4 regions of the Lysinibacillus sp. BNK-21 genome follow, and region 3 is predicted to be linked to each of the others. Evidence: riboswitches for the same ligand, from Rfam matches in the RefSeq annotation. Region 3 holds a riboswitch; each other region holds the start of a gene.
What was found. A riboswitch is a leader RNA that binds a small molecule or an ion and turns the genes downstream of it on or off. The one in region 3 is predicted to bind thiamine pyrophosphate.
Positions count from the first base shown of each region.

Region 1: another riboswitch for thiamine pyrophosphate. It lies ahead of thiM (hydroxyethylthiazole kinase); the one in region 3 lies ahead of thiW (energy coupling factor transporter S component ThiW).
Region 2: another riboswitch for thiamine pyrophosphate. It lies ahead of ACMGGO_RS10375 (ABC transporter substrate-binding protein); the one in region 3 lies ahead of thiW (energy coupling factor transporter S component ThiW).
Region 4: another riboswitch for thiamine pyrophosphate. It lies ahead of thiT (energy-coupled thiamine transporter ThiT); the one in region 3 lies ahead of thiW (energy coupling factor transporter S component ThiW).

Region 1 is NZ_JBLQTS010000001.1:1,030,979-1,033,182, forward strand. Features, by position in the region: gene thiD (bifunctional hydroxymethylpyrimidine kinase/phosphomethylpyrimidine kinase) at 1-639, opposite strand, end outside; gene thiM (hydroxyethylthiazole kinase) at 627-1,394, opposite strand; TPP riboswitch at 1,478-1,575, opposite strand; gene mbcS (acyl-CoA synthetase MbcS) at 1,766-2,204, shown strand, end outside.
Region 2 is NZ_JBLQTS010000001.1:2,036,877-2,039,080, forward strand. Features, by position in the region: gene parC (DNA topoisomerase IV subunit A) at 1-834, shown strand, start outside; TPP riboswitch at 943-1,053, shown strand; gene ACMGGO_RS10375 (ABC transporter substrate-binding protein) at 1,207-2,202, shown strand; gene ACMGGO_RS10380 (thiamine-binding protein) at 2,204-2,204, shown strand, end outside.
Region 3 is NZ_JBLQTS010000001.1:3,658,343-3,660,546, reverse strand. Features, by position in the region: gene ACMGGO_RS18660 (VWA domain-containing protein) at 1-477, shown strand, start outside; gene thiW (energy coupling factor transporter S component ThiW) at 632-1,132, opposite strand; TPP riboswitch at 1,227-1,334, opposite strand; gene ACMGGO_RS18650 (MFS transporter) at 1,401-2,204, opposite strand, start outside.
Region 4 is NZ_JBLQTS010000001.1:478,539-480,742, forward strand. Features, by position in the region: gene ACMGGO_RS02340 (hypothetical protein) at 1-26, opposite strand, end outside; gene ACMGGO_RS02345 (DUF4870 domain-containing protein) at 82-405, opposite strand; TPP riboswitch at 531-638, shown strand; gene thiT (energy-coupled thiamine transporter ThiT) at 772-1,332, shown strand; gene map (type I methionyl aminopeptidase) at 1,495-2,204, shown strand, end outside.

The DNA of each region.
Region 1 (2,204 bases), 2.6 Mb from region 3:
AAATGTACATCCAGTACCATGCGTATTTTTTGTTTGGATTCGTGGAGACTGCAAAGAAAAAGAACGTCCATTTTTGCAAAATACATAATCAATGGCATAAAGTGGATCTGCTAAATGACCACCTTTAATGATGACACATTGTACACCTAGCTGTAACAAGCTTTGAGCTACTTCTTTCATATCTTCAAAATGATGAATAGATCTCCCAGTAAGTGTCTCTGCCTCGGGTATATTGGGCGTAACAACCGTAGCAAGTGGTAATAAAGTTGAGCGTAAGGCATCGATAGCTTCTTGCTGTAATAGGCTTTCCCCACCTTTTGCAATCATCACCGGATCAACAATCAGTGGAATGTTTAGCTCCCTGATCTTGTGTGCAATTGCTTTGATAATTTCTGAGGAATAAAGCATTCCTGTTTTAATCGCAGCGATTGGAAAATCTTCTACTAAGGCCTCTAATTGTTTTTTTATAAAGGAAACGTCAATAGGGCAAACACCTGTTACACCCAAAGTATTTTGAGCAGTTAGAGCAGTAATAACAGAAGTACCGAACACTTCTAATTCCTGAAATGTTTTTAAATCAGCCTGTATACCCGCGCCTCCACCACTATCTGAGCCAGCGATTGTTGTTACAATATGCATGAAGCTGCACCATCCTTTGATAAGCGATGTATAGCATTGAGTAAGGCTATTTGAAAATCACCAATGTCTGCAGTAAATGCGGATGCCAGTACACCTGCTTTTTTATAGTAAGTAAGTGTTTCTGTTAATTGTTGGTAAGGATTATGGCTTACACTATAGGCTGCGCCACAAATTGCGCTAAGTAAACAACCTGTACCCGTTACTTCCGTCATTTGTGGATGACCACCAGCGATCCATTGGCTATGCTTGCCATCAGTTATAAAATCGCGTTCTCCTGTGACAATAACAATGCATTGATAGCGTTGAGCCAATGATGTGGCTTCTAATTCCATAGCGATAGTGCCATGACCACTATCGACACCCTTTTGTTGCCAATTTACACCAACTATTGCTGCTAGCTCGCCGAGATTACAGCGAATCACGGCAAAGTGTATGTTTTCAAGTAAGTATCTTACGGTTTCCTTACGATAAGTTGTGGCTCCAACTCCGACAGGATCTAAAATAACAGGAATACCAAGTTTATTGGCTTTTTCACCTGCTAAAAACATGGCACTTTTTGTGCGATCATTAAGTGTTCCAATATTAATTAATAATGCTTGAGCAATGGCCACCATCTCCTCTACCTCTTGGTAGTCATCGGCCATTACTGGTGAAGCACCTATCGCTAATAAACCATTTGCTTGAAAATTTGCCACTACATAATTGGTTATACAATGGATAAGTGGTTGCTGTTGACGAATTGTTTGAAAAATCATTGTAGTCCTCCTTTAGGGATGGACGTAAGCATGCAAAAAAGGCTCTTTTTGTGTAAAAATGCACGAAAAGAGCCTTTCATCTGAAAACGATGTTTATTGCTCCCTACGTCAGTATTAACTAACAGGTTCAAAGGGTCAGGTTTTACCTTCTCAACTCTTACGAGTCCCCCTGCAATCTTGCTTTTAGTTGACCAAAATGTACCATACTTTTCATTTGTATTCAATAGCAAGTTTTCCTATAGATAAAATGTGACCGATGCCATATAGGAGGGTATGATAGTTGTCATGACTTTACCGAAATTAAGCACAAACCATTGAAAATGCTGAAAAAAGAGTTTTATAATGTGTCATAACAAAAGGGGGCAATTGCCATGAAAAGACAAGATTTAGTTGCACCAGAATGGTATAACATAGTAGAGGAAATTGAAAAATATGCTCAGGATGCAGCCAAAAATGCTTTAATCATTTATGAAGAAAACCAAGACATCCAATGTATTACATATGCACATTTATTGGAAAAAGCAAATCAAGTAGCACATGTATTCACCAAGCAAGGTTTAAAGAAAGGTGATGTCATTTTAGTAATGGTACCACGTTCGGTTGAAGCATATATTGTGTATATTGCTGCATTGAAAGCGGGTTTAACTATTATTCCAAGTTCTGAGATGTTAAGAACAAAGGATATTGAGTATCGAATTCATCATGCAAATGCTAAAGCAGTTATTGCATTTGAACCCTATATTGAACAGTTCGATAAAGTGGGAAATTTACAAGACATACTGCAATTTGTTATAGGGAATGCACATGAAC
Region 2 (2,204 bases), 1.6 Mb from region 3:
TCAGATTATTTATTGTATGAAGCAAATTTAAATACTCAGCACCATCTACTGCTTTTCACAAATCGAGGCAATTATATTTATCAGCCTGTTCATGAGCTGCCTGATATACGCTGGAAGGATCTCGGCCAGCATATTTCAAGTATTGTACCAACAGGGGAAGATGAATCGATTATTGCGGTTTATGGTTTCGAAACATTTGACCAGCCAAATACGTATGTCTTCACAGCCACAAAAGATGGCCAAATTAAGCGCTCACCACTCGCAGACTATGCGGTAACGCGTTATTCAAAGCCAATTAAAACGATGAATGTCAAGGCTGGTGATGCGATGATCTATGCATCATTTGTGACTGATGACGTGGAGCTGATGCTCACAACAGATACAGCCTATGCGATTCGTTTCCCAATGGAGGAACTACCTGTAACAGGTGTGAAAACAGGTGGTGTGAAAGGGATCACACTAAAAGATGGAGAAGCCTTAGTTGGCGTCAATGTATTACAGCCAGATGTTACCCACTATGTAGTGATTGTGACACAGCGTGGGGCCGTGAAGAAAATGAATGTCGCTGAAGTTGAAGTAGCAAGTCGTGCAAAACGTGGACTAAAAGTATTAACAGAGTTAAAAGCAAACCCTCACCGAATTGTGGCAGTTGTTCAAGCAACAGACGAGGAGCAGGTTGTGATTGAAACTGAAAAAGGTGTTCAAGAGATGATTGACGTACAAGCATTGTCTCGTGCGGATCGCCATTCCAATGGTTCATTTAAAGTGGATATTGCAACAGATGGAGCAATTTCTCATGTTGTAACAGCCAAAAAAGAACAGAAACCAAGCTAATAGCATGCCCAGCCTCTTAGGAGCGCTGGGCTTTAAGCTCTATTCAAAAATAGCACCTTGTCATTTAAGTGAAACTATGGGTATAATAATCATCGAAAAGTTCATAGCGAAAGAATGTAGGGGGGCTAGTAATTGCTAGCTGAGATTGTGTCCGGTAGACGCTGACCCTTTGAACCTGATTTGGCTCGTACCAGCGTAGGGAACATCTATTCAAAAAGCAAAGTTTTGAAGATTGATTGCAATACGTCTGGGAGGAATCCTAGGCGTTTTTTTATGTTTTCAAGCAACAGCTTGCCAACATTGTATACGCTTTCTTCTGGTGACAACATTCATTCATGAACACTTTCATATTACAAACTGGGAGGCTTTCGCATGAAAAAATGGTTTTTTATTTTATTGGCAGCACTATTGACATTAGTAGGCTGTAGTGACAAGGATGACAAGCAGGCTGCAGACAAGCTGAAAAAGGTGTCTGTGGTACTGGATTGGACGCCGAATACAAATCATACAGGACTATATGTTGCCAAAAAACTCGGTTATTTTGAGGAACAGGGTTTAGATGTTGATATTATTATGCCTGGTGAGGCGGGCGCAGATCAGCTTGTTGCTTCTGGAAAGGCGGATTTTGGCGTGAGCTATCAGGAAGGCATAACACAGGCACGAGTACAGGATGTGCCGCTGGTCTCCATCGCAGCAATTATACAGCATAATACATCTGGCTTTGCTTCTATTGCTTCGAAGGGCATTACATCGCCAAAGGATTTTGAAGGTAAAACCTATGGTGGTTGGGGCGCGCCATTAGAGCAAGCCGTTTTACAATCACTCATGCAAAAAGAAAAGGCAGATATTAATAAGCTAGATATCGTCAATGCAGGCGATTTAGATTTCTTCACAATGATGGAAAAAGATATTGATTTTGCTTGGATTTATTATGCATGGACAGGAATTGAAGCTGAGCTGCGTGGGGAAAAGATCAATATGCTATATCTTACAGATTATAGTGATCAATTAGATTATTATACGCCAGTTTTAGCTACAAATGAAAAAATGATACAGGACAATCCTGATGTTGTTAAAGCCTTTGTGGCAGCTGCATCGAAGGGCTATGAATACGCAATTGAAAACCCAAGTGAAGCGGCTGATATTTTAATCGAAGCAGCTCCTGATTTAGATAAAGCGTTGGTGCAAAAAAGTCAGGAATGGCTGGCCGATAAATACCAGGACGATGCCAAGCAATGGGGAGAGCAAAAGCTTTCGGTGTGGGAAAATTACGCGAAATGGATGTCTAGCAATCAAGTATTAGAGGGCGAATTTGATGCGAAAAAAGCCTTTACTAATGATTTCTTACCTAAAAAGGAGGCCAAATAAGA
Region 3 (2,204 bases):
ATTGTAGCGGTAAATGAAGCAGGGGAGGAGCTAGAAACACAACTTGAAACCATTTCCGCATCTCAAGTTCGAGCTGTAGTACAAGCTGAACCTGGATTAATTTTCTTCCGTATAGCAGATGAAAAGCAGGCCATTTATCAGGCAGGGCTAAGTGTTCCTTATAGTGCTGAATACGAACTACTCCCTGTAAATAACCAACTGATAGAAGAGTTAACTCAACGAACAGGAGGCACTGTTTTAAAGGAACCACAAGATGTCTTCCGTGACTTTACGACAAAAGGAGCAGATCGGCAAAATATTGCCACATGGCTACTCTTAGCAAGTATGCTTCTTTTCTTTATTGATATTACGATAAGACGTTTTGGTTGGAATTTCCTAACGAATGCGAAGAAAAAAGAGCCGCTGGTTGAGGAAAAAACTATACCAGAAGACACGAATGTAGCACAGTTGTTAAAAGGCATGAAAAAACGATCTTAAAATAGAGGAAGCAGTGCAAATTCGAATAGTTTTGCACTGCTTTTTATATTCCTTGAAATAGAGAGTTATCCCCTTTGTAAAGAGGGTAAATGAGAAGAAAAGCGATCCAAATTGGACTACCCCAGCTCAATGAATGCTCATAATTCAATCTCTCTCAATAAAGAGAAGAATTAAACCTCTTTACTAGCTCTGTTTTACGCAAGCTACTTGCAACCATTACACCTAAAATAGCACCGATCGTACTTGATGTTAAAAAGGCTGGTAGGAAGAAGAATGCTGCTACAGATGTTCCCATGAATAATTTTGCATAAGGGACGGCAATAAGTGAAGCCAGAATGCCCGTTCCGATAACTTCTCCGATACCAGCTAACCACATTTTATTGCTATATTTATAGGCAAGGGCAGCACAGAACGCACCGATGATACTACCAGGGATAGCTAGTAGAGAGCCTGTTCCAGTAAGGATACGAATGATGGCAGTGACAAAGGCAACTATAACTGTTGGTACGGGTCCAAGTATAATGGCTCCTATCACATTAATAGCATGCTGAACTGGGTAAGCACGTGCGATTCCTGTTGGGATGGATACGAAAGTAGAGCCTGCAACAGCAACGGCTACTAATAAAGCCATGACTGTTAATTTACGAATTGACATAAAGTTCACTCCTTTTGGTAAAGTTCGTGAGGAAAAATAAAAAGGCCACCCCCTTTAAACAATAGGAAGCGGCCTTGCGTGTATATAGTGACAACAGCAAGTAGCGCCACTTCCCTCCGCTAGTGTGAACTAGATCAGGTTCAAAGGGTCCGTATATTACCATATACGTCTCAGCCTTTAAAAGACTCCCCTAGTGGTTAAAATCATTCAATTTTGTGAATCAACAATAATGTAACATACTGCTAAAAATAGTCAATGATTTTTCAGACTATTTTGTATCGGGATGCATTAAATGAGGTGCTTTTTTCACTGTCCAGATGAGCGCAAGGAAGAAACAGGCTAATAATATGATAGAACCGAAAATATATGGGCTATTCATATTCCAGTCAAATAATAAACCTGCCAAAGCGGGTCCAATCATATTTCCGAGGCTCATATAGGCATTATTCAAGCCCGCAGCAAATCCCTGCTCTTTCTCTGCAAGCTTTGAGATGAGTGTATTAACAGCTGGACGAATTAATGTCGTTGCTGTAGAGAAAATTGTTGCTACAACTAAAATAAGGGCAAAGCCAGAAACAAATAATATTAAGAAAATAGCAACGGATGCAATAAATAAATTTACTAGTACTACTTTCATTTCACCATAACGATTGAACAGTGGTGTAATAATAAACATTTGTACTACTACTCCAAAAGCACCACCAACAACTAATATAATCGCTATATCTACAGGTGTGTAATTAAACTTTTCTGTCACAAATAATGACAATGTCGTTTGGAAATTTGCAATTCCAAACGAGAACACCAGCATAATTATGAGCATAACAAAATAAGGCATATGTATGGAACGAGCCATTTGCTTCGCCAGATTGTCTTGCTTTTGTTTCTGTTGAGCAGTGTTTGGTTTGGTAGAAGGTAATAAAAAGTAAGATAAAATAGATGCTACAATGGCTGCAGCTCCAGCTGTGAAAAATGGGAAATGTAAGCTTACCTTTGCTAAAAAGCCACCAATACCTGGTCCAATCATAAAGCCAAGAGACATAGCGGCACCCAACATCCCCATACCTTTCCC
Region 4 (2,204 bases), 3.2 Mb from region 3:
GTTTTTACAACGTTTGATACTTTCATCCCAAAACAGCTCCTTTTACAATTACTACTACCTGTTTCACTTAAAAATAAAACATTAACGGATAACACGAACAGCCTGAATTATATTCCAAATCACAATACCGAGTGAGACGAGAGCATAGATGGCGAATGAAGCAAACCAAATAATCATCACTGTCTTGTTACTGGAGGTTGGATCTAAACTAAATGTAGAAAAAACAAAGACAATAAAGAATAGAATGCCAAAAACAAAGGGTATTAAATGAGAGACAAGTGCACGAATCGAATGGCTTTTTACATCACTGTCTTTTGTCACGAAATATACAATTAATGGAACGATAAAAGGGGCGAAGAAAATACTAAGATAACTAAAGGCAGCTAAAATTTTTTGATTCTCCATAGTTGTACCTCCTTTTTAAATATTTACGCATGAAAAACAGCAAAGTTTCAAAAAAATGATGTATGGAAGGTTGTAATCCTTCAATCCATTGCGTACAATGAGAGTGTTCAAATAAATTCAGATGTAACGACCACAAGGGGAGCTGATGATGTCAGCTGAGACTGGGCACGTAATGCCTTGACTCTTCGAACCTGTAAGTTAACGCTTGCGTAGGGATGTGGATAGAAACCGACACTTGTACGATGTGAGGCTCTGTCCTGACATCGTTTTTTCGTCCTTAAAGGAAAAAGGTGTCAGAAAGAGACATATCAGCGCTTTTCTATTCCTGCTCTTGTATCCTACATCGGAACAAAGGAGAGAATATGTATGGACAAAAAAAGACTATTAATGCTAGTGGAGATTGCGATTTTTGCAGCGATAGGTCTCGTACTGGATCAGGTTTCCTTTAAAGTATGGGCACAAGGCGGCTCAGTTAGTCTTGTTATGGTACCGATTATGTTAATAGCATTTCGCTGGGGCTTAGTAGCTGGTCTTACTACGGGACTACTTGTGGGTGTTATGCAAACAATGTTTGGTTCTTATATCGTGCACTGGCTACAAGGATTACTGGATTATGGCGTTGCTTTTACTGTTGTAGGATTAGCGGCGGTTGTACGTGGACCAGTGTTAGACGCTGCTAAACATATGAACAAAACAAAAATGGCACTTTATATAATCATAGGTACCGTTTTCGCAGGCTTCTTACGATACACAGCACATACAATTGCTGGTGCTGTATTTTTTGCCGAATATGCGGGTGACCAAAATGCATGGATTTATTCCATCATCTACAATGGTACATATATGCTACCAGCAACCATTTTAACGGCTATCGTTGGTGTTCTTTTATTCACAGCCGCTCCCCAATTAATGCAAAGAAAAGCTTAATGCTAGTCCCTTCACAGGAGTGGAGGGACTTTTTTGTCGTGAATAACTCTTTTAGCACTTTGCAAAGTAGGAAAGCATACAATATTTAAAGCGTTTATCGTTATACGCATAAAAAGTTATGTTATATTAAAGAATAGATATTAGATGAAAGGGACGTTATACATGATTGTAAAAACGCAAGAAGAGATTGAAGCTTTTAAAAAAATAGGACGCATTTGTGCTGAAATTCGCGAAGCAATGAAAGCTGCCACAAAACCAGGTGTTACAACACTTGAGCTTGATGAAATTGCTGGTCGCATGTTTGCAGAGGCTGGCGCTATTTCAGGACCAAAGGGAGAATATGATTTTCCAGGGTATACATGTATTAGCGTCAATGAAGAAGTAGCACATGGTATTCCAGGAAAGCGTGTTATTCAAGAGGGAGATATCGTAAATATTGATGTTTCAGGCTCTTTAAATGGCTATTTTGCTGACACAGGTATTTCATTTGTTGTGGGTGATGGCTATGAGGACAAAGAAAAGCTTTGCCGTGTTGCTAAAAGTGCCTTTGATCGAGCAATGACAAAGGTAAAGGCTGGATCTAAATTAAATCAAATTGGTAAAGCTGTTGAACGCGAGGCAAATGCTAATGGGTTAACTGTTATTATGAATTTAACAGGTCATGGCTTAGGTCAATCTTTACATGATGAACCAAACCATATTTTAAATTATTACGATGCATGGGATTCTACTATTATGAAAGAAGGTATGGTCCTTGCGGTTGAGCCATTTATCTCAGCAAATGCAGAGCATATCGTAGAAGCAGGTGATGGCTGGACATTCGTGACACCTGATAAATCACTTGTAGCTCAAATCGAACATTCAGTCATTGT